DNA from 2 places in the Pontibacter kalidii genome. Region 2 is predicted to be linked to the other one. Evidence: riboswitches for the same ligand, from Rfam matches in the RefSeq annotation. Region 2 holds a riboswitch; the other holds the start of a gene.
The links. A riboswitch is a leader RNA that binds a small molecule or an ion and turns the genes downstream of it on or off. The one in region 2 is predicted to bind cobalamin.

Region 1 (15,860 bases), 940 kb from region 2:
CTGAAGGAGTCGGTGGTGATAGAGCAGGTGATGATCGTGGGCGACGGCCGCAAGTATGCCGCTGCGCTTATCGTTCCGTCGTTCCTGGGCCTGCAGGACTGGGCCAATCACAAAGGCATCAAGTATACCTCGGATGCGGAGATGATCAAGCACCCGGACGTGATCGAGAAGTTTAAGCGCGAGATCGACAAAGCCAACGAAGGGCTGGCGCAGTACGAAACGGTGAAGAAGTTCGCCCTTATCCCGAATATGTGGACCGTGGAAAGCGGTGAACTGACGCCAACCCTGAAGGTGAAGCGCAAGAACATCATGGCCAATTACCGCGATGTGATCGAGGGTATGTACTAAAGTATAAAATGTGGCAGTTGCTCGTTGTTGAGTTCGCAGTCATACTTCATTAACTTATATAGTTGTCATCCTGAAAGGATCTTGGTTGCAGGGAGGTTATGCCTCTGCCAAGGTCCGTTCAGGATGATTTTTTATACTGCCAATCTGTAAGAGTAAGTATGTTCTCCCTCTTCAAAGTCCTCTCCCTCACCGAAGAGGACTTTTTTATTTTCCAGCCATACTTTCTAAGCCACATTTTCTAAACAATATCAAATCCCATCTGTCCAATAGTAGTATAACTATACCTGTGCCATTTATGATATTACCTCTAGCTGCTGTACCTGGGAGCACAAATAAATTTTTGCTTAAAAAGGTATGCAAGCATAACAAATTTTCCTATATTTGGTATATACCATTGTAAATGATGAAGCCGGAAGAAACAGTAGACTATAACTTTAAAGTATGTTGGCATGCCATCTCGCGTATGTATAATACAGAGGCGACCAAGGCAGATATCACCACGTCCATTGGCTTTGTGCTGCTCAACATAGACCAGGAGCAAGGCACGCCCGCCACTAAAATCGCTCCCTTGCTTGGGCTGGAGGCCCGCAGCCTTACCCGTATCCTGAAAAGTATGGAGGAGAAGCAACTGATCTACAAAGTATCCGATCCGAGCGATAAGCGCCTGGTGCGCATCTTTCTTACAGAGAAAGGGCTGGAGAAGAAGGAGGTTTCTCGCCAAACGGTAAAGCAGTTTAACCATAAGGTGCGCGAACAGATTCCGGACGAAGAGCTGGAAACGTTCTTTAAAGTATGCAGCCGCATCCAGGGCATGATCGAGAATAAGGAAATCTTTTAACCCATAGACAACCATAAGTCATTCTATGAAAAGAATAATCAAAAAGGTAGCCGTGCTTGGCTCCGGGGTGATGGGCTCGCGCATAGCCTGCCATTTTGCCAACATCGGGGTGCAGGTGCTGCTGCTCGACATCGTACCGAAAGAACTGACGGCGGACGAGGAGAAAAAAGGCCTGACGCTGGAAAGCAAGCAAGTGCGTAACCGCATCGTGAACAGCTCACTGGAGGCGGCCATCAAGTCTAACCCGTCGCCGCTGTACCGCAAGTCGGACGCCGGCCTGATCCAGACCGGCAACTTTGAAGACAACATGAAGGACATCGCCACCGCCGACTGGACCATTGAAGTGGTGGTGGAGAACCTGAAGATAAAGAAACTGGTGTACGACCAGGTGGAGCAGCACCGCAAGCCGGGCACGCTGATCTCCTCTAACACCTCGGGCATTCCGATCCATATGATGCTGGAGGGGCGCTCCGACGATTTCAGAAAGCACTTCTGCGGCACGCACTTCTTTAACCCGCCGCGCTACCTGAAGCTCCTCGAGATCATCCCGACGCCGGAGACAGACCAGGGCGTGGTGGACTTCCTGATGCACTACGGCGATCTGTACTTAGGTAAAACTACGGTACTGGCTAAAGACACGCCGGCCTTCATCGCGAACCGGGTGGGCATCTACGCCATTATGCAGGGTTTGCAGGTGATGAATAAGCTGGGGCTAAACGTGGATGAGGTAGACAAGATTTCCGGCCCGATCATCGGTCGTCCGAAGTCGGCTACCTTCCGAACGCTGGATGTGGTAGGTCTGGATACGCTGGCAAACGTAGCGAATGGCTTGTACCAAACCGGCGAGAAGGACGAATCCAGGGAGCTGTTCAAGCTGCCGGACTACCTGCAGAAAATGGTGGAGAACAAGTGGCTGGGCGATAAGACTGGTCAGGGCTTCTATAAGAAAACAAAAGACGCCAAGGGCAAAACAGAGATCCTGACGCTGGACCTGAACACCATGGAGTATGGTCCGAAGCAAAAGGCCAAATTCCAGAGCCTGGAAATGCTGAAGCCGATCGAAGACCTGAAGAAGCGCGTGAAAACTTTCTCCGGCCAGGATGATAAAGCGGCGCAATTTTTCAACGAGTCCCTTTACGGCTTATTCCAGTATGTAAGCAACCGCATCCCTGAGATCTCTGATGAACTGTACAGGATAGACGACGCCATGCGCGCCGGCTTCGGATGGGAGCTTGGTCCGTTCGAGTACTGGGATGCCATTGGTGCCCGCGAAGGCGTGCAGCGCATGATCGAAGCTGGATATGAGCCTGCCCGTTGGGTAGAGGAGATGCTGGAGCACGGCAAGGAGTCTTTCTACATCGTGGAGAATGGCCAGCGCCGCTACTACGACATCCAAAGCAAAGAATATAAAGCCATACCGGGTGCGGAAAACTTCATCATCCTTAATAACCTGCGCGAAAACAAGGTTGTCTGGAAAAACACCGGTGCCACTATACTCGACCTGGGCGACGGCATCCTGAATGTGGAGTTCCACACTAAGATGAACACCATGGGCGGCGATGTGATTCAGGCCCTGAACAAAGGGATAGAGCTGGCCGAGAAAGATTTCCGTGGTATGGTAGTTGGTAACCAGGGCGCTAACTTCTCTGCTGGTGCCAACGTCGGGCTCATCTACATGTATGCCCTGGACCAGGACTACGATGAGCTGAACATGATCATCCGCCAGTTCCAGAACACCATGATGCGCATGCGCTATTCGGCTATACCAGTGGTGGGTGCGCCGCATGGCTTGACGCTGGGTGGCGGCTGTGAGCTAAACCTGCATGTTGACCACATTCAGGCCGCCGCTGAGACCTATATGGGCTTGGTGGAGTTCGGTGTTGGCCTGATACCAGGTGGTGGCGGCACCAAGGAAATGACGCTTCGTGCGGCCGATATGTATGCCGACGGCGATATCGAGCTGAACGACCTGAAGAACGTGTTCCTGAATATCGGCATGGCCAAGGTTTCTACTTCGGCGAAAGAGGCGGTGGACCTGGGCTTTATGCGTGCAAGCGATGGCATCACCATAAACAGCAACCGCCTGATTGCCGACGCCAAGGCGCAGGCTATACTTCTGGCGGAAGCGGGTTACACGAAGCCGGTACAGCGCACAGATATCAAAGTGCAGGGCCGCAGCGCACTAGGTATGTTCCTGACAGGGGCCAATGCCATGTTTACCGGCCGCTACATGTCGGAACATGACCTGAAGATCTCTCAGAAGCTGGCTTACGTGATGTGCGGTGGCGACTTGTCTGCCCCAACCGAAGTGAGCGAGCAGTACCTGCTGGACCTGGAGCGCGAGGCCTTCCTGTCGCTGACAGGTGAGCGCAAAACGCTGGAACGCATCCAGAGCATCCTGACCACAGGCAAGCCGCTGAGAAATTAATGCTTCATGAAGTATGAGTGGAAGGTAAATGACCGCCATTCATACTTTACTTGTTCTTTGTCATTCTGAAAGGATCTTAGTTGGAGGGTAAGCTTGAACGCTCTTTCGGATTTTTAATCCGAAAGTATGATTAACCGCGGATTTGTAATCCGCAATAGGTTAGGCTCTAGCTATTAGCAAGCAGGCGGATTAAAAGTCCGCAGTTACTTGGTTCCGGATTGCAAATCCGGAACAGCAACCGTAAGCAAGATCCTAAGGAATGATAAATCAGAATCAAAAGTATAGCTGATAGTATAAACTATAAAAGAGCATCAAAATGAACAATGCATATATCGTAGCCGGATTTCGTAGCGCCGTGGGTAAAGCAGGCCGTGGCGGTTTCCGGTTTACTAGACCTGATGATCTGGCCGCTGACGTCATAAAGCATTTATTGGATTCTGTGCCGGCCCTGGACCCGGAGCGCGTAGACGACCTGATCGTGGGCAACGCAGTGCCGGAGGCTGAGCAGGGTCTGCAGATTGGCCGCATGATCTCGCTGCTGGCGCTGCCCATGTCGGTGAGTGGTATGACGGTGAACCGCTACTGCGGCTCCGGCTTGGAAACCATTGCCATTGCCGCTAACCGTATTTCGGTAGGTATGGCCGATTGCATCGTGGCAGGTGGCACGGAGTCGATGTCGCTGGTGCCAACGGCAGGCTGGAAGACGGTGCCCAACTACAAGATCGCCAAAGAAAACCCCGACTGGTACCTGAGCATGGGCCTGACGGCGGAGGCGGTGGCTGCCGATTATAATGTTTCACGTGAAGACCAGGATGCGTTTGCCTTCAAATCGCACCAGAGAGCGATCAATGCGATCAAGAACGGTTACTTCAAAGACCAGATCGTGCCGGTGACCGTGGAGGAGACTTACCTTGACGAGAACGGGAAGAAAAAGACCCGCACTTATGTGGTGGATACCGACGAAGGTCCGCGTGCCGATACGTCTCTGGAAGCATTGGCCCGGCTGAAACCGGTGTTTGCGGCAGGTGGTACGGTAACGGCCGGTAACTCTTCCCAGACATCCGACGGGGCGGCCTTTGTGATCGTGATGAGCGAGCGCATGGTAAAAGAGCTGAACCTGGAGCCGATTGCGCGCCTGATCAGTTACGGAACCGGTGGGGTAGACCCGCGCATCATGGGTATGGGCCCCATAGCGGCCGTTCCGAAGGCCTTGAAGCAGGCAGGGATGACGCTAAACGACATCGACCTGATCGAAATGAATGAGGCCTTCGCCGCGCAATCTATCGCTGTGATGCGCCACTTAGACTTTGACCCGGATAAGCTGAACATCAACGGTGGTGCCATTGCGCTGGGCCACCCGCTGGGTTGCTCCGGGGCTAAGCTGAGTGTGCAGCTTTTCAGCGACCTGCGCCGCACCGGCGGCAAGCATGGCCTCGTTACGGCCTGCGTTGGCGGTGGGCAAGGTGTCGCCGGTGTGTTCGAGTTATTGAAGTAATATTTTCAAATCACGTATCACGACACACGAATCACGACTATACAAATGCACAATTTCAAAGAACTGAGAGTCTGGAAGGAGTCGATGGAGCTGGCAAAGCTGGTCTATACTATATCAGCCAAGTTTCCTGCTGACGAGAAATATGGCTTGAAGTCTCAGGTGAATCGTGCCGTTGTGTCTGTGGCATCAAACATTGCTGAAGGTGCTGGCAGAGGCTCGAACAAAGAATTTGCCCAGTTTCTGAAAGTAGCATTAGGGTCAGCTTTTGAAGTGGAAACGCAAATGATCTTAGCAGATGTCTTTGGATTTGTAGGAGGAGAAGATAATAAAAAGCTTATGCAACAGGTATCGGACGTGCAGAAGATGCTGAATGGCCTTATTAACAAGTTATAAAGTCGTGCTACTTGATACGTGATACCTGATACGAACAGATAAAATCAAAAAACATGGAAAATATAACAGATAAAAAAACAGCCGCTATCCAGGGTGGTGAATTCCTGATAAAGGAGACCAATCCGCAGGATGTCTTTATCCCTGCTGACTTTAACGAGGAGCAGCTAATGATGGCGCAGACCTGTAAGGATTTTGTGCGCGAGGAAGTGTACCCGCTGCTCGACCGCCTGGATAACCACGAGGAAGGCCTGATGGAAGGACTCATGAAAAAGGCCGGGGAACTTGGATTGTTCGCTGTGTCTATTCCGGAGCAGTACGGCGGCCTGGATATGGACTTTAATACCTCGTTACTGGTAACGGAGGCTGTAGGTGGTGGACACTCGTTCCCGGTTGCTTTTGCTGCTCATACGGGTATCGGCACGCTGCCCATTTTATACTTCGGCACCGAGGAGCAGAAGAACAAGTATATCCCGAAGCTGGTGAGCGGCGAGTGGACGTCGGCTTACTGCTTAACGGAGCCGGGCTCTGGTTCTGACGCCTTGGCGGCTAAAACCAAGGCAGTTCTGAACGAAGCGGGCTCGCATTACATCCTGAACGGCCAGAAAATGTGGATCACGAACGCCGGTTTTGCGGATGTGTTTATCGTGTTCGCGCAGGTGGACGGTGATAAATTCACGGGCTTTATCGTGGAGAAAGGATCTAAGGGCCTGAGCCTGGGTAACGAGGAGCATAAAATGGGTATCAAGGGGTCCTCTACGCGCCAGGTGTTCTTCGAGGACTGTGAAGTGCCGAAGGAGAACGTGTTGGGCGAGATCGGTAAAGGCCACCTGATTGCCTTTAACATCCTCAACATTGGGCGAATTAAACTGGGCGCGGCTACGCTGGGTGCCTCCAAAAAAGTAGCCGACCTGTCGGTGAAGTATGCCAATGAGCGCCACCAGTTCAAGCTGCCGATCTCTAAGTTCGGTGCTATCAAGTATAAGCTGGCAGAGCAGGCAATCCGCATCTATGCGGTGGAGTCGGCGCTGTACCGTTGTGGTATGGATATCTACCGCAAAGAGCAGGAGCTGATGGCTGGTGGTGCCAACGAGAACGAGGCGCTGCTAGGTGCCGCCCGTGAGTTTGCCGTAGAGGCCGCCATGCTGAAAGTAGAAGGCTCTGAGGTATTAGATTATGTGGTAGACGAAGGCGTGCAAATCTACGGGGGTTACGGTTTCTCCGCCGATTACCCGATGGACCGCGCCTACCGCGACTCCCGCATCAACCGCATCTTCGAGGGCACCAACGAGATCAACCGCATGCTCACCGTAGACATGATCCTGAAGAAAGCCCTGAAAGGCGAACTGGACCTGATGGGCCCAGCGCAGGCGGTGCAGCAGGAGCTGATGGCCATTCCGGATTTTGGGGAAGAAGAAGAGGGCCTGTTCACAGCAGAGCACAAGGCGATCAAGAACCTGAAGAAAGCTATCCTGATGGTGGCCGGTACGGCGGTGCAGAAGTATATGGACTCGCTGGCCAAGGAGCAGGAGATCCTGATGAACATTGCCGACATGGCTATTAAGACCTACGTGGCGGAGTCTACGCTGCTGCGCGTGGAGAAGCTGGTGGGCCAGAAAGGAGAGGAGGCCGTAGCCAACCAGATCGACATCGTGCGGGTAACCGTGAACGATGCCGTGGACACTGCCTTCAAAGCTGGCAAGGAGGCCATTGCGTCTATGGCGGAAGGCGACGAGCAGCGCCTGTTGTTCATGGGGTTGAAGCGTTTTACCAAAAAAGACCTCTACAACACCAAGGAAGCGCGCCGCCGCATAGCCGCCGCCCTGATCGAGGCAAACGAGTACGTGTATTAATTTCTGACCATTTATAGTTAAAAAAGGCTGTTACCTTAGGTAGCAGCCTTTTTTGTTGCACTTGCGCCTAAACGCATCTGCTTGCTTGGTTTTTAAGTATAGGGACAAAGACGGGGGGCAGTTTTACGTATTCACTTAAAAGCGCCCAACTTATAAACAAGCATAGCTATGGAAGTGACGTGCCTTATACCCTGCTACAACGAGCGCGAGCGGATTGCTCAGGTGCTGCAGGTGGTTATCAATGTAAAATATATAACGCAGGTTATTTGTGTGGATGACGGCTCTACGGATGGCACGGCAGACTACATACAGCGCCACTGGCCTGAGGTGGAGGTGGTGCGCCTGCTGCAGAATATGGGAAAAACGGCAGCCATAAAGTATGGTTTGAAGGATGTGCGGCACGAGGTGCTGCTGATGATGGATGCCGACCTGCAGGACCTGCGAAAGTATGAACTGGAGGCTGCCCTGGAAGCGTATCAAAAGTATGCCTCCGTAGATATGATCATCATGCGGCGCATTAACTCGCCCTGGTTTGTGAAATGGTACCGCAGCGACGTGCTGTTATCCGGAGAGCGTATTCTCAGAACCGCCGACCTGCGGCAGGTGCTCAGGCAGCAACTGAAATGCTACCAGCTGGAGGTGGCCATAAACCGCTACATGCTGCGCCATAAAAAGGTGGTGCGCTGGATGCCGTGGTCGGCCATGAATACCTATAAAGTAGACAAGCTGGGTGTGCTGGACGGCTCGCGCAAGGAGTTTCAGATGTATGTGGACATTGTGAACTACGTGGGCTTCTCGCACATGCTGTTGCAGCTGACCTCCTTTACCCGAAAAATGCGGGAGAAACAAAAAAGCGAGAACCTGCGCTCTCGCTTTCTGCAGCAGTTAAAGCTATAGTTACTTTATCTCGATGCGGCTTAGCTGCAGCTTGTCTGCTTTCTTGCCACCGCGCAGCACCGTAACAATATTTTTATCGGCCAGCCAGGCGGTGTAGTCCTTTACATACGCTGGTCTTTTATCGTTAGGGATGCCCAGGCGCAGCTCCTGCGGTGCTGTAGCTTGCCCGTTATTGGTATTGATCTGGCGCAAGTATAGATCATACTTGCCGTTGAGCTCCTCCAGCGTAAGCAGGTTTAGCGTGTTGCCGTTGAGGTGCGAGCTATAGGAAATGCTGGTGAAGCCTTCGGAAGCCGGAGCCTGCTGCTGCTTCATCAGCACGGAGTTCCAGTCGAAGGTCATGTACTCATCGTAGGCGAACAGGTGCAGCTCTTTGGCAAAGTATGGCGCATCCTCGCCACCCTCGGTATACTTCTTCTCGGCAAGTATAAGCAGCTGCTTCTCCGGCGTCAGGATCAGGTCGGTCAGGTAGATGTCCTGCAACGCGTTGCTTTTGTTCGTTTTATCCAGCGTGTTTACTTTCTGCACATACTCCGGCGTAAATTTATACTCCTCGGCGAAGCGCATGTCCTCCTGCTCGAAATCATACTTCACGGCTTTCAGGCTGTAGTAGCCGCCGCTCTTCTCGTCGGCCGTCAGCACGGCGCCATACATTTGCCCGTCCGGCATCAGTTCGAAACGCGTATCGCGGATGTATACTTTCTTGCCCTCAAACACACCGCCCACCAATACCGACATCACCTGCGCTTTTTTGCTGCCTGGCTTGTACTGCCGCACGCTCAGGCGGTTCATCTGGTCCGAGATCAGGTTCACGTATTGCTCGCCACCGTTTCCTACTTTTATGTCCGCTGTCAGGATGTTACGCAGGTCGCTCAGGTCATAGGTTGCGTCCTGCTGCTTCTGTAGGCTGCCGTTGTACAACGTGCCGCTGATGCGCTGTATCTGGAAGCTATTGTCGGTATGGAAGCGGTAGGCCAGCACCTGCGTGCCATCGGCAGACACCGCCACTCCGGCTCTGCGGCCTTTAGAAGGAGCCTCCAGCAGCTGCACCGGCTTCTCCGGCTGTCCGTTTTTCAGGTTAATGCGGTACCCCTGCAGCAGTTGGTTTTGGCCCTCTTTGCGGTGCGTTACCACCAGCGCCGCCTCCTGTCCGGCCGTAAAGCTCTCCACCTCCTCGCCCGCAGCCATCGGTAGCTCCGCCGCCCACAGCTTTTTCAGGTCCGCGTTATACTTCTCCACGGTATACTTGCCATCGCCCTGGCGGTTCAGAAGTATAAACTCGTTCTGCCCCACGGGTATGGATTTGTGAGGCAGGCGCTGGTTATAGTGGTCGGCCTCGGGGTTGGGCTGGTAATTAAAGTCTACGGCTGCCCTGGTTTTGGATTGGGCAAGTACAGCCTGCGGCAGGCAGAGCAGGCACAGAAGTATAAAAAGTGGTGTAAACTGCTTCTTCACGGGTGGTATGGGTTTTTGGTAGAGGTAAAACGGAGGCTTTGAATGTTTGTTGTGGGTAGCCGAACTGGGCTAAGGCATGTTTTAATGTGCTTTTGCTTTAGTTGGCAGCAGTAATTTTTCTTCATACGCTTTTAGAAGCCGCCATATACTGGCAAACACTTCAACCTGTTTATCTTCTTCAAGCAGTGTGTTGGTTACAAATACTCTTCCCGTGGCAGTTTTTGGGTTGAAGAAAACGAAAGTTGTTATACCTGGGTCACCTCCTGTGTGCCCTATTTCTCCATTTCGCTTGTGCACCCAAAACACTCCGATATTAGGTTCTTTAGGATTAATATTCCTGGGGTTGAGGCTGTCCCCGAACTGAGGGGCGAGCAACATGTTGTAAGAAGAGTCTCCTAGAATTTTCCCACTGCCGGCACTGCCTTTCATGATTTCCTGCAGATACGTGTTCAAGTCATGTAGATTAGACTTTAACCCGCCGTCAGGGTATGTCAACAATGAATAAAGCTGAATGGGTTTATGGCCAGCGCTGTATAGAACAGCATGGTTATTCATCGGGATGTCTCTAAAAAACCAGCCGGTCGAGCTTAGCCCCAGCGGCTCTGTAATATGCCTCTTGGTGTATTCACTAAAAGGCACCTTAGTGGCACCCTCCACCACAAAAGCCACCAGGGCTGAACCGATGTTGCTGTACTCCTGCCATTCTCCTGGCCTGTGCCTTAGGAAGTTCTTTTCAGAATAGTTTGCCCCCGTCCTGCTCAGGTACTCCTGCAGGAATCTTTTATATGCATCTACATCCAGTTCTTTTGTGTAGGTCTGCTTGTATATCTCTTCCCGGTCAGTTATCCCGGAGGTGTGGGTGACTAAGTGAATTACCTTGATTGGCTGGTCGGGGTAAAAGGGGTTCTGGACCTTGAAGGGTAAAAAATCATTGATATCCGAGTCCAGACTCAACTTACCTTCGCTTACCGCCTTCATCAAGGCTAAGCCAACAAAAGTCTTACTCACGGAGCCAATGTTGAGGATCGTTTTTTCGGTGAATGGTTTTTGGCTGGAAATGTCAGAGAATCCAAAGGCCTGCGTGTAGAGTACACTATCTGGACTAATCACGGAGACAGCAAATCCCGGAAGCACATTCATTTCACTCAACTCATCGAGGCTCTGCGTTAACGATGCTTTAAGATCTTGACCTAACAAGGTCAGAGTAACTAAAAAGAAAACCGAAGTTAAGAGAATTTGCCTCATGTTTGTTAAGGGGCTATACGTGCCAACAGTTAGTACTGGCTGCGAACGAGGCGCAGCTGAGTATAGAGACAGTGCCGTGTTGTGCGTACGTTTTTTATTTCTTCAATTCTTCTAACGACCAACTGAGACCTTTTTGAAGTTGCTCATAAGAAATAAGCCACTCAACTGGTTCTTCATTCATGAACTCAATCTTCCTTTCTTCAATCAATTTGTCAAAAACAGATTGGTTGATTTCGTAACCATGAATCCTGTCACTATACACATACTTTGTAACAAAGCCTTCCTCTGTTACTTTTAGCAATAGCCCACCCACATATTCATCTTGGAAATCAAAAGGCAGGAAAATCTCTTTACTTTCTGTCCCAATGCGGCTATTCCAATAGTTGATAAGTTTACTCGTTGCATATTTTAGAGCGTCCTGCTTGTTTACATCCCGTTCTTCCAGACGTTCTTCTGTTAGTTCGAGAAAGTCAAGCAAGTAATAGCTATCGCCTGTTTTTGAAAAAGTCTGGAAGTTGTCAATCTTCAGAAACAGATCACTATGACCAGTACCTAACTTATCTATAATTACTCTTACCACATTTTTTTATTTCAAATGCCGCCCAACTGCCAGATACAAGCAACCATTACGTTTAGCCAACCAACGGTAGGCGGATAAGCATAACTGTGCTACCTAATATACCGGATTTTACTCACCCAAAGTACAAACAACTGCAATATTAACCTGCAGCTATTGTTTCGCGTGGAACTTCAGGGAAACAAGCCATCTATACTTGTACTTCCTCGGGTAGTACCCGCACCGGCTGCTTGTGCTCGTCTATGGCTACAAAGGCAAAGCTCCCGCTCACGGCTTGGGTGCGTACATCAGAGTACATCTCTTCTACAAAGATCTCCACCTGTACCTTCAGACTGGTATTGCCGACACTCACGACGCGGGCTACCAGTTCCACAATGGTGCCTGCCGGTATAGGCTGAGTGAAGTCTATTCTGTCGGATGACACGGTAACCACGCGCTTGCGGCAAAAGCGCGTGGCAGCGATAAAGGCTACCTCATCCATAAGCTGCATGGCTGTGCCGCCAAAAAGCGTATCGTAATGGTTCGTAGTATTCGGGAAAACAGCTTTAAATATGCGGGTCTCCGACTGCGCGATGCGTTCCTGTAAATTCATAGTATCTAAATAAAGTATGGTTCTGCTGACGGAGCGGAGACAGCCGTACGTATGGTTGTTGTTTTGCGGCACGCTCTCGAATACAGTGCAGGCTGCGCGGAGAAAAGGTAGGGGAGAAGGCACAGCTGAAAGGCGGTCGCTGCCGCTGGCTATACTTCGTCCACAGGCTTTGTACCGCGAAAGCATGCGTGTATGTGTCTGTGGCAAGTCTCCTGGCTTATAACCTTGCTGCCGTCCTTCTCATCCGGTGCCGGACAATGGACCTGCAAAAGCAGCAAGTTCTCGTTATTTACAGTTGCGCGTCAGCCCGTGAGTTTCACACGGTTCCTTTTTAAACCCGGTTATACTTTACCGGAGTACCGCAGACGGAGCAAAGGTACACTTTTTGGGGAAAGTACAGCAGTTCAAAGTGTAAAGCCGTTCTGGCTTAGCTTAACAACTCCCAAACTCCCTCAGCTGATCCTGCTCCAGTTAACAGTATTGGCGCTCAGCGACTGGATATGGCGGCGGATGTTGGCATGCTCCGGCTGCTCCAACTGTGGGTCCTGGTGCAGCACGCGCTGGGCGGCGGCACGGGCCTCCTGAAGTATAGGCGCGTCTTTGGAGAGGTCGGCAATGAGCAGGTCCAGCACACCGCTCTGCTGCGTGCCCATAAGATCGCCAGGGCCGCGCAGTTTCAGGTCAATGTCGGCAATCTCGAAACCGTTGTTGGTGCGCACCATCGTTTCGAGGCGGGTTTTACTGTCTTTGCTCAGTTTATAGCCTGTCATAAGTATACAGTAGCTCTGCTCGGCACCTCGGCCCACGCGCCCGCGTAGCTGGTGCAACTGCGAGAGGCCAAAGCGCTCGGCACTCTCGATAATCATTACCGAGGCATTCGGCACATTCACACCAACTTCAATCACCGTGGTGGCTACCATGATCTGTGTCTCGTGGTTCACGAAGCGCTGCATCTCGTAGTCTTTGTCCTGCGGCTTCATCTTGCCGTGTACCATACTTACCTTGTACTCCGGGAACGCCCGCTGCACACTCTCAAAGCCATCCATCAGGTCCTTGTAGTTCTCCATCTGCTCCGATTCCTCAATGAGCGGGTACACAATGTATACCTGGCGGCCCAGCTTTATCTGGTCGCGCACAAACTGGAACACGCGCAGGCGGTGCGAATCGAAGCGGTGCACGGTCACGATCTCCTTACGGCCGGCTGGCAGCTCATCGATCACCGACACATCCAGGTCGCCGTATAAGGTCATGGCCAGGGTGCGGGGAATAGGGGTGGCCGTCATCACGAGCACGTGCGGGATGATGCGCGGGTTCTTGCGCCACAGTTTCGAGCGCTGCTCCACGCCAAAGCGGTGTTGCTCGTCCACAATGCACAGGCCCAGGTTCTGAAACTGCACCACGTCCTCCAGCAACGCATGCGTACCCACGATCATCTTCATTTCGCCGGAGCGCAACTGCTCGTGCAGCACTCTGCGGTCTTTGGCTTTGGTGGAGCCTGTTAGTTTGCCCAGGTTAATGCCTAAGCGGTCGGCAAATTGCTTCAGGCCCACATAATGCTGGTCTGCCAGAATCTCGGTCGGAGCCATCAGCACCGACTGCGCCCCATTGTCGGCCGCAATGAGCATCGTGATAAAGGCCACGATGGTCTTGCCCGAGCCCACATCGCCCTGCAGCAGGCGGTTCATTTGCTTGCCCGCTGTTAAATCGCCATAGATTTCCTTCACCACCCGCTTCTGTGCGTTGGTCAGGTCGAAGGTCATGTGGTTTTTATAAAATTCGGTGAGGGTAGGCACCTGATTGAAGATCTGCCCTTTCAAATCAGCCTTGCGTACCACCTTCTGGCGGAATAGGCGCAGCTGTATGTAAAAAAGCTCCTCGAACTTTAGCCGGAATTTGGCCTTGTTATACTTGTCTGCTGACTCCGGGAAGTGGATGTTGGCGTAGGCGCTGCGCTTGTCCATCAACTTATAGGTATCAATCAGCTCCGGCGACAGCGACTCCTGCACCTGCGGCAGCGCCACCTTCAGCAAGTGCTCCATCATTTTAGCAATCACTTTGCTGTCGATGCGGTGGGCCTTGAGCTTTTCTGTGGTATTGTAGACCGGCTGCAGAAAAGAAGTCGTTTGTTTTTCCTCAGCCAGCTCCTCCAGCTCCGGGTGCGCCATATTGAACCTGCCGTTGAACTCGGTGGGCTTACCAAATACAATGTAGTCGGTGTGGTTCTTCAGCGTCTTCTGCATCCACTTCACCCCCTTAAACCACACCAGCTCCAGTTGGTCACCGTTCTCATCCACCAGGGTGGCAGCCAAGCGCTGCTTACGGCCCTCGCCAATTACCTCTTTGCCCCGGATGCGGCCGCGCACCTGCACGTAGGGCATGCTCTCGTCCAACTCGCTTACTTTGTAGAACTGCGTGCGGTCGAGATAGCGGAAAGGGTAGTGCTGGATCAGGTCGCCGTAGGTGAAGATGCGGAGTTCTTTCTGCAACAGCTCCGCCCGCATCGGCCCCACGCCCTTCAGGAATTCTATTTTGGTGTTGAAGAAGTTGCTCCCAGTCATTGGCTTGCTATCGGGTGAAAGTATGGCAAGTATAGAATACAAAAATACGCAAAAGCCCCGACAGGTGTAAGTGCTGGCAGGGCTTTATACTTGGTAAGTATACTTATGTTTGTGATGTCTCTGAGTATTGAGGGTTATGCTCTGGCGCAAGTCTTCAGACTGGTGTCCTACTATGGTGTCAAGTTTGTGACTCGACTGGCTTGCAAAGCCATACTTATACTTGAGCTATACTTGCCAGTTTATACTTCCGCTGGCGCGGGCTTGCAGCCCGTGTCTTTTTATACTTTGGCCATACTTTATACTTGCTGGTTTATACTTTCCTAGCCGCCGCTTGCTTTAACCTGAACCTAGCTATACTTGCTAGCTGCTGTTCCTCCACGGCTTTACAACCAACTTGTTTCACCTCATACTTTGGAGCTCTCAAGCCCGAGAGGGCTCGTCCTCGGGCATCGCGCGGTGTACATTTCCTTTGCTTGACCTGCGGTCTCCGCAATTTCGCTAAAGCGAAACCGGAAATCTACAAGGCGCTCAACCCAAGGACTGGGTTCAGTTCGATAGCCACAGCTATTGCTGTCATCTCGACCTTTGGGAGAGATCTCTTTAGAATTTCGGATAGGTATCTCTCGCCCTGCTTGAGATGACAGAGAAAGTAGCAGGTATAGCTCCCTCTCCTGTTTTTAGGAGAGGGTTGGGGTGAGGTTAAATTCCCCTCCTCTGGACTAGCCAAAACGTGAGTTTTGAGCTAGCGAGCATAGCTTTCAGGGGTGGGTTTATACTTTGTAGGGATAGGTCGCGACCTGTCCGCAGGAGAACTGTGGCTATAAAGCTTATACTTCAGCAAGAGTAATTACAGGCTCCCCTCCTTAGACAAGGAGGGGTAGGGGTGGTTGGACCTGGTACTATCGCTAGACACTCGCAGGAGCTGCGCACGCTGCGAGGTCCATGATTTATACTTACCTCCCTAACAACTAATAACTACTAACCAATAACTACTCCTCCTTCCACTCCAGCGTGTTCAGCAGATGCACGATATCCTTTTTCACAAACTCGATCACCGGAGCCAGCGAGTCGTTTTGGGTAGCAGTTCTAAAGTATAAAGCGCCGCGCAGGAAATGGTCAGTGGAGTCGGTTACGTAGAACTGGAACTGGCTTGGCACCTCGCCCTCCAATTCAAACACAGCCGC
Region 2 (15,860 bases):
GCCAGACCAGTTGTTATGATCACCTCCGTAGATATTACCCGTTTCCGGATCTACGCCCATGCCATGAAAGCTTCTATCAATGATCACGGTGCTGCTCAGGCTGGAAGCATTGATGTCCTGCACCAAGGTTTTGCCGTCATAGTTAAAGTATAGCTTATCGCCGCTTCCGTTGATAGCCAGGTTTGCGGGCATGGTTCTGTTGCTGTCAAAGGTAAAGGTCTGCACGTTCTGAGTGGTCAGCGTCACCCTGTTAAGGGCTCCCGCAGTTGTCAGCGTGTAGTCTATCGCAGACCAATCGGAAGTATACATAACTTTACCTGCACTCAGCACCCAAAGGTTTTTGTTGCGGTCCAGGACCAGGTTAGTAGGAGAGTCGGATACGGTGATGGTGTTCTCCACCGCGTCTGTTGCCGTGTTGATAACCGTAATCGTGTTCTCCCCGCTATTGGCCACATACAGTTTGCTATCGACAAGTATAAGTTCTTCAGGCTGTGGGCCTACCGGTATGCTTTTAGTTATCTGCATCGTTTTTAAATCGATAACCGACACCCGGCCCGGCTCGCCATATACAACCCACTCGGTTACATAAGCTTTGTCGGCATCCAGGGCTGCAAAGTAGCGGGGCTGCTTCAGGTTTTCCAGCACAGCCTCCGTCTTGAAAGTATAGGCGTTTACCACCTCAATCTTGTTGCTATTGTTTACCGTGATGTAAGCGCGGTCCTCCACCAGGTCCAGGTCCGTCAACACATCGCCTAATGGTCTATCCGCATTGGCTTTGCTGAAGATATTATTGGCAACCGTGTGCCCGGCACTGTCGCTCATGAAGGAAACGGAGGCGTTGGTGTGCGTGTAGTTTCCCTCGTTCAGTACAAATACGCCCTTCTGGTCATATGGCCCCCGAACCTCGACAGGGAGTTCCGGTTCTACATCATTTTTGTCGTCGCAACTGGTAAAGCCAATGGAGGTAAGAGCCAGCGTGGCTGCCAGGAAAAAGCTGCGGAAAAAATTGGTTTTTTTCATTATGGTTTAAGTAAGAGTATAATTAAGGAATAATAAAGCGTAGGCTGAACGTATAGCCGCGTGGCGGCATGGCCCGGTAAGCCATGGTTTGGTAGGCGGCATTGGTTAGGTTGTCGGAGCGGAGCGTGAGCAGCAGCGTGTTTTGCCCCAGTTGTAGTTTCCGGCTCAGGGAAAGGTTCAGAAGCATAAAGTCGTCGAGGTGGCTGGTTTCGGAGTTGGAGGTATAGCGCAGGCCGGTGTAGTTTAAATTGCCCAACAGGCTCCAGTTTTTATAGTTGGCATCCGCAGCAAGTATGGCTTTGTGGCGCGGCACATACATGAGCTGCTTGCCTTTGTCGCTTCCGCTGCCCTCGTATACTGCTGCCTGTACCGACGAGGTATACGTATAGCCAGCCGTGGAACGGAGCTTGAGATCGCCGAGCGTGGCGGTGGCTGTGGTGCTGAGTTCTATCCCCTTGCTCTCCACTTTCTGCAGGTTGGTCGGGCGCCAGAGGCCGGTGCGATTCGGGGCCCACTGAATCCAGTCGTCAATGAGCATGTAGTAGCCGGTAGCTTCTGTTTCTAATAGGAAGGTGTTGCCCTGCACGAGCACGTGGCGCAGGCCGAGTTCGTAGTTCCAGCCCTGCTCCGGCTTCAGGTCGGGGTTGCCGGCCCCTGCCCAGAAGCGGTCGTTGAGGGTGGGCACGCGGTAACTGCCGCTGGCATTACCTTTGAGCGATACCTGGTGCCGGTTGCTGTTCAAAAACTTCCAGTTAAAGCCCAGTGCCGGAGTTAATGGCGGATTATAGTTTTCGACAAGTGCCTGGCGCAAGTTCAGGGTAAGTTGCAGGGGCTGCACCGGGTCGTAGCGGAAAAGGGCGAACAAGGAAGCGCGGCTTTCCTCTTGCTCACTGGCGTAGCCATCATTCCTTGCCACAAAATGCTGCAGGTTAACTCCACCGCGCAGGCTCCAGCGCTCGCCATAGGTATAGGTCTGCTCCGCCTGCAACTGGTAGGTATCCACATCCGCCTTTGAGTCGGTGCTATTATCGGTATAGTGCAGGAGATCGTTAAAGTAGGCCAGCTTCACGTCTGTTTGCCCCAGTTGGCTCTGGTGTTGCAGCGCTGCCATCAGGCGCAGGCTTTCGTCCAGCTGCATGGCATTGGTATTCACAGAACCCATGGCCGGCTGCAGCTCCCGGTCCGAGAAGGTATACCAGCCATGCAGGCTCAACTCGGTGCTGGGGGAGATCTGCCAGTTCAGATCCTGCGTAAGCCCGTGCTGCTGCACCTGCGCGTGCTCCTGCCGTACTTCGGGCGTGCCAAATCGGCTCAGGTCTCTGTAGGTAAAGTTGTTTTTTGCCAGGTTCCCGTAGGCGCTGAGGGCATAGCTGAAGTCCTTGCTGCCGTAGCCCAGGCTGCCGCTGCCAAAGTATTTTCCAAAGCTGCCTGTCTCCAGCTTCAGGTCACCGCCAAAACCTTCAATGTTATACTTGGGAGAATTTAGAAGCACAGCTCCGCCTATGGCCCCGCTGCCATAGGTAGCCGCAGCCGCGCCGTGCTGCAGGGCCACATCCCCGATGCCGCTCAGGGGTAAGACAGAGAAATCGGCTTGCCCTAGGATAGGAGAAGCGATGTGGAGCCCGTTCCAGAGTACAGCCGTTTGGGAGGCATTAGTGCCCCGGAAAGCCACCGTAGAACTTCCGCTGGCGCCATAGGTTTTAAAGTAAAGGGGAGTGCGGGCCTGCAGGGCCTCGGCCAGAGAGCCGGAGCTATAGGTGCTCAGGAAGGCGCTATCGAGCTGCACCACGCGGCTGCCGGCGGCGTACACCTCAGCGGGCTTGCCAAATACCTCCACGGTGCGCAGTTCGTAAGCAGTGGTATCCTGCTGCGCCAGGGCAACGGCAGGTATAGTGCCCAGGCAGGCGCAAAGCCATACTTTCAGGAAAGAGAATTTTGCCAAAATACAGTGTGCTTACATCCCGAAGCATACTTAAGGGCAGAAAGGCAGGAACAGCGATCGCGCTAAAGTATAGCGGTGGCCGTGCAGCTTTTTACCCGAAAGCATACGACAAATTCAGTGTCGGACTGGCAGGTCTCCTGGCTCTCTTCAGTTAGCGCGCCTTCCCATGCAGCGTGCGCCGCACAGTGGCCAAGGTGTTGGCTAACCCTTTTTAAGAAGATGACAGTTGCGGGAACAGCGCAGGACTCACACCTGCTTCCCTTTTAAGGCCATAAAACGGCAGTTTTACGGCCACCAATCTAAAGGCAAAGGTAGGGAACATTTTTCATTTATCAGTTACCAACTACCATTGCTGTTAACTTTGAACTTAAGAGCACGTACCCCAACAACGAATAACGAGTAACCAATAACTAATCGTGAAGCTACCGAAGGAGTTTTATACCCGCCCCGATGTGGTGCAGTTGGCGCAGGAACTGCTGGGTAAGCGCTTGTATACTTGTGTGGATGGCATGCTTACCGGCGGGATGATTGTGGAGACGGAGGCCTACTCCGGAGAGAACGACCGCGCCTGCCATGCCCACCTCAACCGCCGCACCGCGCGCACCGAGATCATGTACCAGGAGGGTGGGGTGGCCTATGTATACTTAATCTACGGCATGTACCACCTCTTCAACATCATCACCAACAAGAAAGACAAAGCCGACGCCGTACTGATACGCGCCATAGAGCCGGAAATGGGGGTGGAGGAGATGGTGCTGCGCCGGGGCTTCCAAAGTATAAAGCCAAACCTGACGGCCGGGCCGGGAGTGTTAAGTATAGCCCTCGGGATAGACAGGAAGCTCTACGGCGCCAATCTCACCGGTGACACCATCTGGCTGGAGGACAAAGGCACCGTGTTGCCTGAAGAGAGTATAGCCACCGGCCCACGCATCGGCGTAGAATACGCCGGCGAGGACGCCCAGCTGCCCTGGCGCTTCTGGGTGAAGGGGAATAAATGGGTGAGTAAGAAGAGGTGAGGTCTTTCGTATAGCTGTGGTTTCTACTTCATACTTGCCTGGCTGAGCCATACTTTATACTTCCCTGGCGCAAGCGTAGGCTTGTGCCTCTCTTAGCTCCTGCTTCCCGCATTTTGAAACAAGCTATACTTGATAGCTGCCGTTCATCCACCAGACATACATCCCTACTATCGTTGTATCTATGCTTTGGTGCACCTTTTCCTGCGCTGCATTCTCCGCTGGCGCGAGTTTGCAACTCGTGTCCTGCTATGGTGTCGGGTTCGCAACCCGGCTGGATCGCAGTGCCATGCTTTATACTTCGGCTATACTTCACTAGCACCTACTTTCCGCAACTGGAACCAAGCTATACTTAGTAGCTGCCTCTGATCCACGGCCTTACCAACCTATCGTTTCATCTCTGGCTGTGGTGCCCTCACGGCCGGGAGGCCTCGTCCTTTGGCATCGCGCTGTGTACATTCCCTGCCCTCGTGCCTCGGGCTGCCTCCGGCACCAGAAATCTACAAGGCGCTCAACCCAAGGACTGGGAACAGATCCGATAGCCACTGCCCTTGCTGTCATCTCGACCTTTGGGAGAGATCTCTTTAAAATTCCAGATAGATCTCTCACAGCTACGCTGGCTCTCCTCGGCTCCCGCCTCAAGAGTACTCGAGATGACAGGTGAAGTAGTAAGTATGGCTCCCCTCCTTGGATAAGGAGGGGCAGGGGTGGTTGGACCCGGTGCTACAGATTCCCCTCCTCGGAGGGGCTGGGGGTGGGTTTACACTTTGTAGGGGCTTTCAGGCTTTACCCTCAGCCATGGAGTTTATAATTGAGCACTGGCAGCTACAGGATTCCCTTCCTTAGACAGGGAGGTAGGGGGAATCGGAACCGGAGCTTGAACGGAAATCCCCTACTTTGAGAATGGCTGAGGTAGAAAGCTATGTATTACCGAAGAAAACCCCTGGGACTTACTCCTTGTGTTGTTCAGGAGGCAGCAGGAGGCGCATCCATACTTTTGTGCATGATGGTGATGCCGTTTTTGCCGACCAGTTTGGTGTACACGCGCCAGCCGAGCTCATAGTAAAAGCTTACCCTGTCGGTAGCCACCAGGTATAAATCTGCAAAGCCTGCCTGCCGGGCATGCTGCTCCAGTGCCTGCACCAGTTGCTTACCCACGCCCTGCCCCCGGTACTCAGGCAGCACGTAGAGCGCGCCCAGCCACGGCTTCAGGTCGGGCAGCGCGTCCACGCCGTCGTTCTCGATCAGTAGCACGGAGCCCACTGGCTTTTCGCCGTCCAGTGCCACAAACGCTGCCGGGAAAGGCTGCGCCTGCAGATGCTCGCGCAGGGGCGCCTTCACCACCTCGGCGGTATTGCCGGGCTTCTGCCACCACTGCCGGTAAATCCAGTCGGCCACAGTGTCGAAGTGCTGGGGGGCCTCGTACAGGTATTTGATCACAAACATTGCCTTCGCTTCTATCGCTTACCCTACCATCCTTTTCAGGCATGAAGGGAGAAGCAATATAGCTACAAAAGGCCGTTGGGCAAAGATGGGATGTTAAGAAAATGAAATGTTTTATAGGCTGGCGCAGGTACTATTTAGCCGGGAAAAGCAGCCTCAGCGCCTGGGGCATCCGCTTGCCCCAGGCCGACTCAAAGTGCTTGGCCTTTTCATCCTTGACCCAGGTGTAGTCCTTGCCTTCGCGGTAGCCTTGTTGCTTCAGCGCCTGCAGCATCTCGTCTATGCCCGGCTGCAGCTGCTCCTCCAGCTCCACGCCCCCGTTATCGATATAAAAAAATAGTGGCTTCTTCCTGCCCTTGTACGCCAGCACGTCATCCACGTAATCGATGTCATACACCTTGAAGGCTGGCGACATACAGATGGCTTTAGAGAAAACATCGGGGTGCTCCCAGGCCAGCATAAAGGCAACGGTGCCGCCCGCCGAGGAGCCGCCGGTGGCGGTATGCTTTGCGCCTGGCCTGGTGCGGTAGGTGCTGTCGATAAAGGACTTCACGGTGTTCACCACATATGCCACGTATGCTGCGCCTTGCTCGCCGGGCACGTACTCCTGCATGCGGTTTTCGGTATTGTTGATGCCTACAATAATAATCGGTTCCATTTCTCCGGCACGGATCAGGCTATCGGCCGTCTCATCCAGGCGCCAATCCACGCCGAAGGAACTGGTAGTGGGGTCGAAGAGGTTCTGGCCGTCGTGCATGTAGAGTACCGGGTAGCGTTTCTTCCTTTCCTGCTCATAGTTGGGGGGCAGCCACACCACCAGGTCGCGGGCAGGTACGGCAGTGCTTTTGCCCACTTTCTCGTGATAGGCTATGTTGCCTGTCACGCCTCCTCCCCTGACAGGCGCCTTGCTGTTGCCGCTGCGCCAGTGCATTACCTGGTTCTTTACCTGCAGGCTGCTCTCCACCTTCACGGTGAAGTTGGGGAGCGGGCTTCCGGTGCTGTCGGTGGCCTCCTGCTCCCAGCTGCCGAGGGTATACTTGTACTCCAGCAGCATCGGGTCGCGCAACAGGATCTCTTTCTCCCAGGTGGCGTCGCCGGTGCGCTCCATCTCTACTTTGGCCGGGTTCCAGTTGCCAAGCTCGGGGGCGTTGCCGGTAATGTATACCTGCGCTGTGTCGGGCAGGCCAGGGGTGTGCAGCATGAATGTCACCACTTTTTCGGTTGGGGCCTGTGCCGGGGCAGCCATCGTACAGAGCAGTAAAAGCAGGAGCAGGATTGCGTTTTTCATAGTCGTAGGCGCTGAAGTATGGATACAGGAAAGATAAGCATAATCGAAGAGATGTGTAAAGCAAAACAGCCACAGCATCGGGTGCTGTGGCTGTTTAGGGGAGTATAGTGTCTGAAGCTAGCTTTTACGCTTCTTGCTTTCACGATCCTGCTCGTTGTCGGTGCGGGCCTGCGGGGTCTTTCCGGTTTGCTTGGAGCTCGTCACATCGCGCTCCAGGCTGTTGCCAATGTCTTTCCTGTTGCCTTTGCTCTTATCGGCCAGGTCGTGCTTTTTATTTTTATCTTGATCTTTCATCGTGCTCATCGGTTAAATTAAAACGGCTTACTCCTCAGCAGAGCTCTGGTCTTTGTTGCCCGCATCCTCGGATCCGGCTTTGACACTTTGCCAGCCCTTGCCCTGCGAAGGCTTGTTCTGGTTGCCTGCCTTGGAAGCGGTGCGGTTTTGGGCCATAGGATTGTTGGGATTGTTGTTGCTGTTTCGCAGAGAGTTCTCCACGGCCAGTCGGTTGCCTTTCTTGCCCGCCTCAAAAGATTTCTCAGGGTTACTAGCGAAGCCATGGAATTCCCAGCTTCTGTTTTTCTGATCTTTCATCCGTTCTCATGTATTTATTGGTGAAACATAAGGCCTTCTGTCTGAGGCCGTCCTACAGTGTACGGCAGTTGGCTGTGCATGTTTTGTTACCGCCGGCTCAGTACCGCTTGTCGCTGTTCTCCTCTGCATCTTTGCCTGTGCGGATGTTGGTGATGCCGCCCCCGGTGCCCCCTACAGTGGGGGAGGTGGCATCGCCCTGCGAACTTGTGCTGCTTCCCTTCACGGATTTGCCGGTTTTCATGGTGCGGGGCGCTTTGCTGGCTTCCTGCTTCTTTCCCTTTGGCTGCGGTTGCTGGTCCTCGTCTTTCTCCTGTTTCATAGCCTATCGTATTAAAAGTATAACGGCCATACCTGGGGCACGGCATTTATCCGTTGTACGCACTGCAAACAGGCTTGTTGAGGAGTTAGGCTTTCTCGCAGATGAGCACGATGGGTTTCTGGTGCCTGTCGGTGGTGAAGAACAGGTACGTATGGCCACCTTCCTTGATACCTGTTTTGCGGCGGATGTCGGCCACGGACTCGGGGAAGTTGCGCACGGTGATGTTGGCTTTTTTCTGCGGCAGCTGTTTCAGCAGTTCCTTTTTGTTGTAACGGCTCACGGCCAGGCACCGGAAGCTTCGGCCCGGGAACTGGGGTAGTAGTTGCGCTGAGGTATACAGGTGGCTGTTGGGGTGCAGTTTGCATAGCTGCAGGTGCTGGCCCAGGTAGCGGTAAGCACCGGCTTTAAGTAGGGCAGCGTTGGGCTCGTACACAAACTCCTGCGGATCGGTATAGGTTGGCACGGCGGCATCTTCCTGGGCGCGGGTAAGGGTAAGCAGCTGCGGTTCGGCGTTTACCAGCAGGTTTACAGCGGTGCGGGGCACATCGGCAAGGGCAGGGGATGTGGGCTTGAGCAAGTATAAAACCTCCTTCACCTCGTTCTGCAGCGCTACCACCCACACGTGTTCCACGTGGCCCAGTTCCTGCAGCGCCTGCTCAATGTCCAGCATGGGCGATGTTTTCAGCAATACGGCATCGGCTTTTTGGAAGAGCAGCGGCAGCAGGTGCAGCACGTCCGGCTCGCAGTCCTGCAGCAGGTGCAGCTTCTGGTCGTGGTGGCCGCGGCGGGCGGGGTCCAGGTACAGTACATCGGCCCTACCTTCAAATGTATGGAGGAAGTCCTCGGCGGTGGCGTTTATACTTTGGATGTTGGCAGCGCCCAGCAACCCGAAGTTATACCTGGCCACCTCCTGCAGCTCCAGGTGCTGTTCCACGTGCACCACCTCCGCAAAGCGACGGGCAAAGTAGAAGCTGTCTACCCCAAAGCCTCCTGTCAGGTCCACCAGCAGCCTGCCACCTACCAGGCTGGCCTTGTAAGCGGCCGTTACCTCCGACGAGCTTTGCTCCACCGACAGCGACACCGGAAACACCGCCTGCGGGTGTGCTGCCCAGGTAGGCAGCTTCTGGGTCGCCTTCTGCCGCGCCTTAATCTGCTGCACCAACTCCTGCACCGGCAGCTGCGGGTAGCGGCCGGCCTGCAGCATCAGCTGGGCCACGTCTTGCTGTTGGTGCCGAAGTATAAAGTCCTGCTCCTCGGGGGTAAAAATGCGCATGGCTGCTTTGTTTCTGTGCTTCCGGCAAAGATACTTAAATCAAAAAGAGACCACCGTAAAATATTTTGTTTAATTTTTTTTGATAAAAGTTAAACAAAACTTCCCAAGAGCAGTTTATACCTTAAATAAAACAAATTTTAAACTTTAAATTTTAAGGCTATGAAGTATTGGATGAAAATGACAGTGCTAGCGGTAGTGCCAATGCTGTTCCTGGCAAGTTGCGATGACGACGATGATGATGTAGTGCTGGAGGTGGATAACGCCGAAGTGATGGTGGTGCATGCCTCCCCCGACGCCCCCGGCGTTGACCTGCTGATCAACGATGTGAAGGTGAATTCCTCCGCCCTTACTTATCCTAACAACACAGGTTATCTGGAGGTGCCTGCTGGTATGCAGAACGTGAAGGTGAACGCCGCCGGCACCGCTACTACCGTGATAGAGGCGGACCTGGACCTGGAGCAGGATAAGGATTACACGGTGTTCGCCATCAATACCCTGGATAATATTGAGCCGTTGGTGCTGGAGGATGACCTGACCGATCCGGCCGCCGGTATGGCGCACGTGCGCTTCGTGCACCTGTCGCCGGATGCACCGGCAGTGGATATTGCGGTGGCCGGAGGCCCAGTGCTGTTCAGCAACAGGGCCTTTAAGTCTGCCACCGACTTTACCCCGGTTGCAGCCGGAACCTATACGTTAGAAGTTCGCCCTGCCGGCACCATGACCGTAGCGCTTACCATTCCCGACGTGGAGCTACGGGACGGCTTTATTTACACCGTATTTGCAAAAGGCTTCCTGCAGGCTCCGGAGGGCAACAACAATACCCTGGGAGCAGAGATCATTGTGAACGAAGAGTAAGAAACTCCTCTACTACCTATAGCTGCAGCGCCTGCCATATGTTGGCAGGCGCTGTTTTTTTGATGCTTGCCACCCGCCACAGGCTATAAACCAGTTAGTATTGATGAACTGCAACAAATTGCGTAAATTTGTGTTTTAATTGAAAAAACGAGAAAGATGGTAGAGACATATTTAAAGTATAAAGTAAAAGATATAGCACTGGCTGAGTGGGGCCGCAAGGAGATTAGACTAGCTGAGGCTGAGATGCCCGGTTTGATGGCGATCCGTGAGGAATTTGGCCCAAGCAAGCCGCTGGCAGGCGCGCGCATCGCCGGCTGTCTGCACATGACGATCCAGACAGCTGTGCTGATCGAGACGCTGGTGGAACTGGGTGCTGAGGTTACCTGGTCTTCGTGCAACATTTTCTCTACGCAGGACCACGCGGCCGCTGCCATTGCCGCTGCCGGCATCTCGGTTTACGCCTGGAAAGGGATGACCGCCGAGGAGTTTGACTGGTGCATTGAGCAGACGCTTTTCTTTGGCGAAGACCGCAAGCCGCTGAACATGATCCTGGACGACGGCGGCGACCTGACCAACATGGTGCTGGACAAGTACCCGGAGCTGGCCGATGGCATCAAAGGCCTTTCTGAGGAAACTACCACCGGGGTGCACCGCCTGTACGAGCGCATGAAGAACGGTACATTGCCCATGCCTGCCATCAACGTAAATGACTCGGTTACCAAATCTAAGTTCGATAACAAGTATGGCTGTAAGGAGTCGCTGGTAGATGCAATCCGCCGTGCCACGGACGTGATGATGGCCGGTAAAGTGGCGGTTGTGGCTGGTTACGGTGACGTAGGCAAAGGCTCTGCCGCTTCTCTTAGAGGCGCTGGTGCCCGCGTGATTGTGACTGAGATCGACCCAATCTGCGCGCTGCAGGCCGCTATGGACGGCTTTGCCGTGAAGCGTATGGTAGACGCCGTAAAAGAGGCTGACATCGTGGTAACCGCCACTGGTAACAAAGACATCATCGGGGAGCGTGAGTTTCGCCTGATGAAGGACAAGGCCATTGTGTGTAACATCGGCCACTTCGACAACGAGATCGATATGGCTTGGCTGAACAAGGCGTACGGCAACACCAAAGACGAGATCAAGCCGCAGGTAGACCTCTACAACGTCGATGGCAAGGATATCATCGTTTTGGCAGAAGGCCGCTTGGTGAACCTGGGTTGTGCCACCGGGCACCCATCGTTCGTGATGTCTAACTCTTTCTCTAACCAGACACTGGCCCAGTTGGAGCTTTGGACAAACACTGATGCTTACGAGAACAAGGTGTATACTTTGCCCAAGCACCTGGACGAGAAAGTGGCCCGCCTGCACCTGGGCAAAATTGGTGTGGAGCTGGATGAGCTTACGCCAGACCAGGCACGCTATATCGGTGTAGAGGTAGAGGGGCCGTACAAGCCGGAGTACTACCGTTACTAAGTATAACTGCTATTAAATAAGCATAAAGTAAAGAGAGGCCAGCGCTGCAAAGCACTGGCCTTTTTCTTTTTAGTAGTAGCATGATAATGCCTGCCGGTGCGGCAGCGTTTTTACTTAGATGATGTTAAACCGCGACATCAGCGCCTTCTTGTAGGATTTTCCTATCGGGATCTCGCCTTTGGAGAACACCACGGAGTTTTCCTCCAGCGCCTCGATCTTATCGAGGTTGGCAATGTAGGAGCGGTGCACCCGCACAAAGTTCTGCGACGGCAGCTTCTGCTCCATATCCTTCAGGGTAGAGCTTACCAGGTACTTCTGATCAGCGGTAACGATAAAGGAATAGTTGTCATAAGCTTCCACCCAAAGGATATCATTGTAATGCACTTTTATGATCCGGTGCTTCACCTTCACAAAGATATAGTCGGTGGCTACGTCCTTGTCCTTTGCGTTATGGTTAGCGCCGTTGGCAGGCTTGCTGTCTTTATGGTTGCTGTCGTGCTTGTAGAGAGCAATCTCAATGGCTGATCGCAGGCTCTTCTCATCAAAGGGTTTCACAAGGAACCCATCGGGCTCGGTCTTTTTGGCGCGGTCGATGGTGGCCGGGTCAGCATAGGCGGTGAGGTAAATAAAGGGAATACCGAATTCCTCGCGGATGCGAGAGCCAATATCCACGCCATCGGCATCGCCTCGCAGGTTGATGTCCAGCAGTACCAGGTCGGGATGGGTTTCCCGTATCATGTCGATCGTGTCCTCTCCTGTATCTATGGCGCACGTCTCATAACCTAATTCTTCCAGGCTTGCCGCAAGATCTTCCGCGATGATGACCTCATCTTCCGATATAAGGATTTTAGGTTTTGTCATAGCATTAGGTACATACGTAAAAAAAAATATTATGATGGCAAAACAAAATAAAATATTGATTTTGTGCCATGGTTGTTATAAAAACTAATGTTCCCATCAAGCTTTCTGCTTAGCGACTGCACCAGCTTCAGCCCAAACGATTGCCCAGTTTGTTGTTTCTCAAAGAAGTCCTCTGGCAGGCCGCGCCCGTTATCACTGATGGTCAGCGTATACTGCACCTCGTCGTGTCGTATCAATTCAATGCGCAGCACACCGTTCTCTCCTCTCGGGAAAGCATATTTTAGGGTGTTGGATACTAGTTCGTTTACAATTAATCCTAACGTAATAGCGGCGTCTAAGTCTACTTTTGTATAAGGAATGTCTAATTCTAACTCAACTCTATCCATACTTACGCCATAGGAGGCATAAAGGCTTTCGCAAATCTCCAGAAAGTACTCCTCCAGGCTGATCTGCTCCAGGTCGTCGTGGCGGTAAAGGCGCTCGTGCAGCAGCGACATGGAGCGCACCCGGCTTCGCAGCGCCTGCATCACGTCTTTAGCTTCGGGGTCCTGCACGTGGCGGGCCTGCAGGTTCAGCATGCTGATCACGATCTGCAGGTTGTTCTTTACGCGGTGGTGGATCTCCTGCAGCAGAATCTCCTTTTCGCGGTTCTGGCGCTCCAGCAAGCGGGTACGGTGGTCTACCTTCATCTCCAGCAGGGAATTCATCTTTACCAAACTCCGCTCGCGCAGGCGCACCACACTCAGCACGGCCCCGGCAAACACCAGCAGTAGCACGCCCACAAACCACTCGCGGCGCCAGATGGGCGGCACAATAGAGAAAGAATAAGTAAGCGGCTCAGGCGTCCAGTCGCCGTCGGTGTTGCGGGCCAGCAGCTCAAAGGTGTACTCCCCCGGCGCTAGGTTGGCATAGGTGGTAAAAGACCGCTCCGTTACCTGCGACCAGGTATCGTCGTACCCCTTTAGCCTGTACTTGTAAACCACCTGCTCGGGGTCCGAGAGGGAGATGCCGTGGAAGTTGAACGAGAGGTGATTCTGGGTGTGGGGCAGGCGCAGGTCCTGAGGTAGACCCGTGATGCTGTCCAGGCTGTAGCCGAGGGCCTGCCAGTCGGTGGGGTTGGAGTGTAGCAGCACATTGGTAAGCACCAGTTGAGGGTATAGGGGCTGCTGGCGATCCAGGTGCGGCAGGTAATGTGTCAGGCCCTTGGTAGTGCCAAACCACATGTGGCCGTCCGCTGTCTGCAGCATGGCGTTGTCGCATACCTCCTGCCCCCTGAAGCCGCTGGGACTGGTGTAGAGGCGGTACGCAAACTTGCCCTGCTGGCGCAGCAACGGCAGTTGCACCTTCAGCAGCTCGCGGTTGGTGGCAACCCACAGGTTGTCTTTTTCATCTGCATACACGCTCTTGATGGCCTCGTTCGGGAATCCTTCGGAGGAAGTATAAAGCGTTGGCTTGTTGTTCTGTAGCAGTAGCAGCCCACTATTGAAGGCGGCAAAGTATAGCACCCCCGTTTCATCCTCGGTGATGGAGCGAATTTCGGTTAGGTGGAGCCCCTTTAGCTCCTGCGGCTGCACCAGGCGCCCCTGCTCCACCAGGAAGGCCCCCTGGTCGGCCCCTACCCACAGCCTGCCTTTGCTGTCGCGGAAGATGGTGTTGGCTTTGATACTGCCATCGGCGTAGGGAATAAGCCTGAGCGAGTCCTGGGCAAGCGTAACCACGCCGCCGGCCGTGGCAAAGTACAGCTTGCCGTCGGGGCCGGTGGCGGCCTGGAAAACATCGGGGGCAGGGAGGCCCTGCTCGGCGGCGTAGCGCCTGGGGGCGCCACTGCCCAGGCGCCAGATGCCGTTGCTGGTACTCACCCACATCTCCTCGGCCACAGGCAGGAAACTGTAGATCGTGGCGCCGCGCGGCCACGGTGTGGAGGCCTGCCACTCCGGCCCCTGCGGGAGCATCCGGGCCAGTTCCCCTTCGTCGGTGCCAAACCACACCGTGCCGTTGCCGTCCCGGCCTACAGCCGTTACGCGTGGCTCCGAGATCGCGCCAAAATCAAAGTAATGCACAAACCAGGGCGCCCTGTACTGCTGCAAACCGTAGCCGTTCGTGCCAATCCATACATTGCCCTCTGTGTCGGCGGCCAGTGCTGTGATGCGGCTGGTGCGCAGGCCGCTGCGGCGGGTAATGTAGGTGAAGCTGCTGCCGTCATACTTCAGCAGGCCGTTGCGCTGCAGGCCTATCCAAAGGTTATCGTAGCTGTCGTGAGTGAAGCTGGTGATGTGGCTGTTGCCGAGCTGCCCGGGCAGCTGCGGCAGGCTAAGGGCGCCGCCGCTGATTTTCGCCAGGCCCGCCGCCGTGCCGACCCAGACGGTGCCGCTTTTGTCGCAGGTGATGGCTGTGACATGGTCATGCGGCAGGCCGCTGTTTGTGGAGCTGTAGCGGAAGATCTCGCTTTCCGACACGTTGTAGGCGCCGCTATCCTGTGTTCCGGCCCACAGGTCACCGGAGGGCGTATGGATGATAGTAGTGTAGCTGATGTCGGGAAGCGCGCCATACTTCTCCACGCTGGTGTCGGTGAGGTAGTAAACGCCGTTGCCGGTGGCCAGCCATACTTTGCCGTCCTTGTCCTCGGAAATGCCGGCGATGCTCTGCGCATCCAACCCCTGGTCCGGGCCATATTGCTTAAACGAGGAGCGATCAAAAAGCTGCAGCCCGGCATCGGTAGTGCCAATCCAGAGGCGGTGGCGGCTATCTACGTACAAGGTGGCGATGTTGTGGCTGCTCAGGCCGTCATCCTTGGTGTAAGTATGGAAATTGATGCCGTTAAACCGGCTGAGGCCCGCCCGGGTGGCCAGCCAGAGAAACCCGTTGTGGTCCTGCTGTATGGCCATCACCTGCGACTGCGGCAAACCCTGCTCCAGTGTCCAGCTGCGAATGTTGTACTGCTGCGCATACGCGATAGCAGTAGCCAGGAGCAGGCACAGGATAAGGATGATACGCGATAAGTACATTGTCAGTCTCCACACAAAAGCCCAGGTGGCAGGTGTCTCTTTCCAAGGTCCAACACAGGAGCAGTTAAAGTATAAATGCTTACGCAGGAAAGGGTAAAAAGTATGGCGGCAAGGGTTACATTTTAATGGCGATGAGAAACAACTTCCTTGTAAATGGTATACTTTTGATGGGTGAGGGGAACAACCCAGGAATTTATTTAGCTTTGAAGTATAAATGATCCGGCTTCATCCGGTATCAGAAATGATGAAAGATACTTGCCTCCTTTACCGAAGCCCCCTGTTATGCCTGTAAAACTTTCTGTTGTTGTGATCACCTTTAACGAGGAGCGCAACATTGCCCGCTGCCTGGAGTCCGTCAAAAACGTGGCGGATGAGATCGTGGTGGTGGACTCCTTCTCCACAGACCGCACCAGAGAGATCAGCCTTCGCTACGGCGCCAAGTTCATGGAACATCCCTTTGAGGGGCACATCGAGCAGAAGAACTATGCCCTCACGCAGGCCTCATACCCGCACGTGCTGTCGCTGGACGCGGATGAGGCGCTGACATCCGAGCTGGAGCAGGCGGTGCTGGCGGCTAAAAACAACTGGCAGGCCGATGCCTATGGTATGAACCGCCTCACCAACTACTGCGGCAAGTGGATCCACCACTCCGGCTGGTACCCCGACACTAAAGTTCGCCTCTTCGACCGCAGTAAAGCTGTATGGGGCGGCGAGAACCCGCACGATAAGATCATTCTTAGTAAAGGAGCCACACTGCAGCACCTTCGCGGCGATTTACTGCACTAC

Region 1: it holds a riboswitch for cobalamin, as region 2 does, so the genes downstream of both, OH144_RS15530 (acyl-CoA thioesterase) here and OH144_RS19675 (TonB-dependent receptor plug domain-containing protein) in region 2, are expected to answer to the same signal.

The regions. Positions count from the first base shown of each region.
Region 1 covers NZ_CP111079.1:3,732,443-3,748,302, reverse strand. Annotated here, with positions in the region: gene OH144_RS15580 (AMP-dependent synthetase/ligase) at 1-348, shown strand, start outside; gene OH144_RS15575 (MarR family winged helix-turn-helix transcriptional regulator) at 752-1,186, shown strand; gene OH144_RS15570 (3-hydroxyacyl-CoA dehydrogenase/enoyl-CoA hydratase family protein) at 1,212-3,614, shown strand; gene OH144_RS15565 (thiolase family protein) at 3,931-5,109, shown strand; gene OH144_RS15560 (four helix bundle protein) at 5,155-5,502, shown strand; gene OH144_RS15555 (acyl-CoA dehydrogenase family protein) at 5,556-7,352, shown strand; gene OH144_RS15550 (glycosyltransferase family 2 protein) at 7,521-8,249, shown strand; gene OH144_RS15545 (hypothetical protein) at 8,250-9,704, opposite strand; gene OH144_RS15540 (serine hydrolase domain-containing protein) at 9,786-10,949, opposite strand; gene OH144_RS15535 (hypothetical protein) at 11,044-11,529, opposite strand; gene OH144_RS15530 (acyl-CoA thioesterase) at 11,717-12,118, opposite strand; cobalamin riboswitch at 12,304-12,497, opposite strand; gene recG (ATP-dependent DNA helicase RecG) at 12,571-14,676, opposite strand; gene OH144_RS15520 (hypothetical protein) at 14,791-15,000, shown strand; gene gldD (gliding motility lipoprotein GldD) at 15,666-15,860, opposite strand, start outside.
Region 2 covers NZ_CP111079.1:4,668,768-4,684,627, forward strand. Annotated here, with positions in the region: gene OH144_RS19670 (DUF5074 domain-containing protein) at 1-1,020, opposite strand, end outside; gene OH144_RS19675 (TonB-dependent receptor plug domain-containing protein) at 1,043-2,962, opposite strand; cobalamin riboswitch at 3,073-3,276, opposite strand; gene OH144_RS19680 (DNA-3-methyladenine glycosylase) at 3,379-3,978, shown strand; gene OH144_RS19685 (GNAT family N-acetyltransferase) at 4,942-5,421, opposite strand; gene OH144_RS19690 (alpha/beta hydrolase-fold protein) at 5,552-6,706, opposite strand; gene OH144_RS19695 (hypothetical protein) at 6,824-7,000, opposite strand; gene OH144_RS19700 (hypothetical protein) at 7,028-7,297, opposite strand; gene OH144_RS19705 (hypothetical protein) at 7,395-7,616, opposite strand; gene OH144_RS19710 (THUMP-like domain-containing protein) at 7,702-8,889, opposite strand; gene OH144_RS19715 (DUF4397 domain-containing protein) at 9,049-9,744, shown strand; gene ahcY (adenosylhomocysteinase) at 9,901-11,208, shown strand; gene OH144_RS19725 (LytR/AlgR family response regulator transcription factor) at 11,323-12,069, opposite strand; gene OH144_RS19730 (ligand-binding sensor domain-containing protein) at 12,099-15,089, opposite strand; gene OH144_RS19735 (glycosyltransferase family 2 protein) at 15,357-15,860, shown strand, end outside.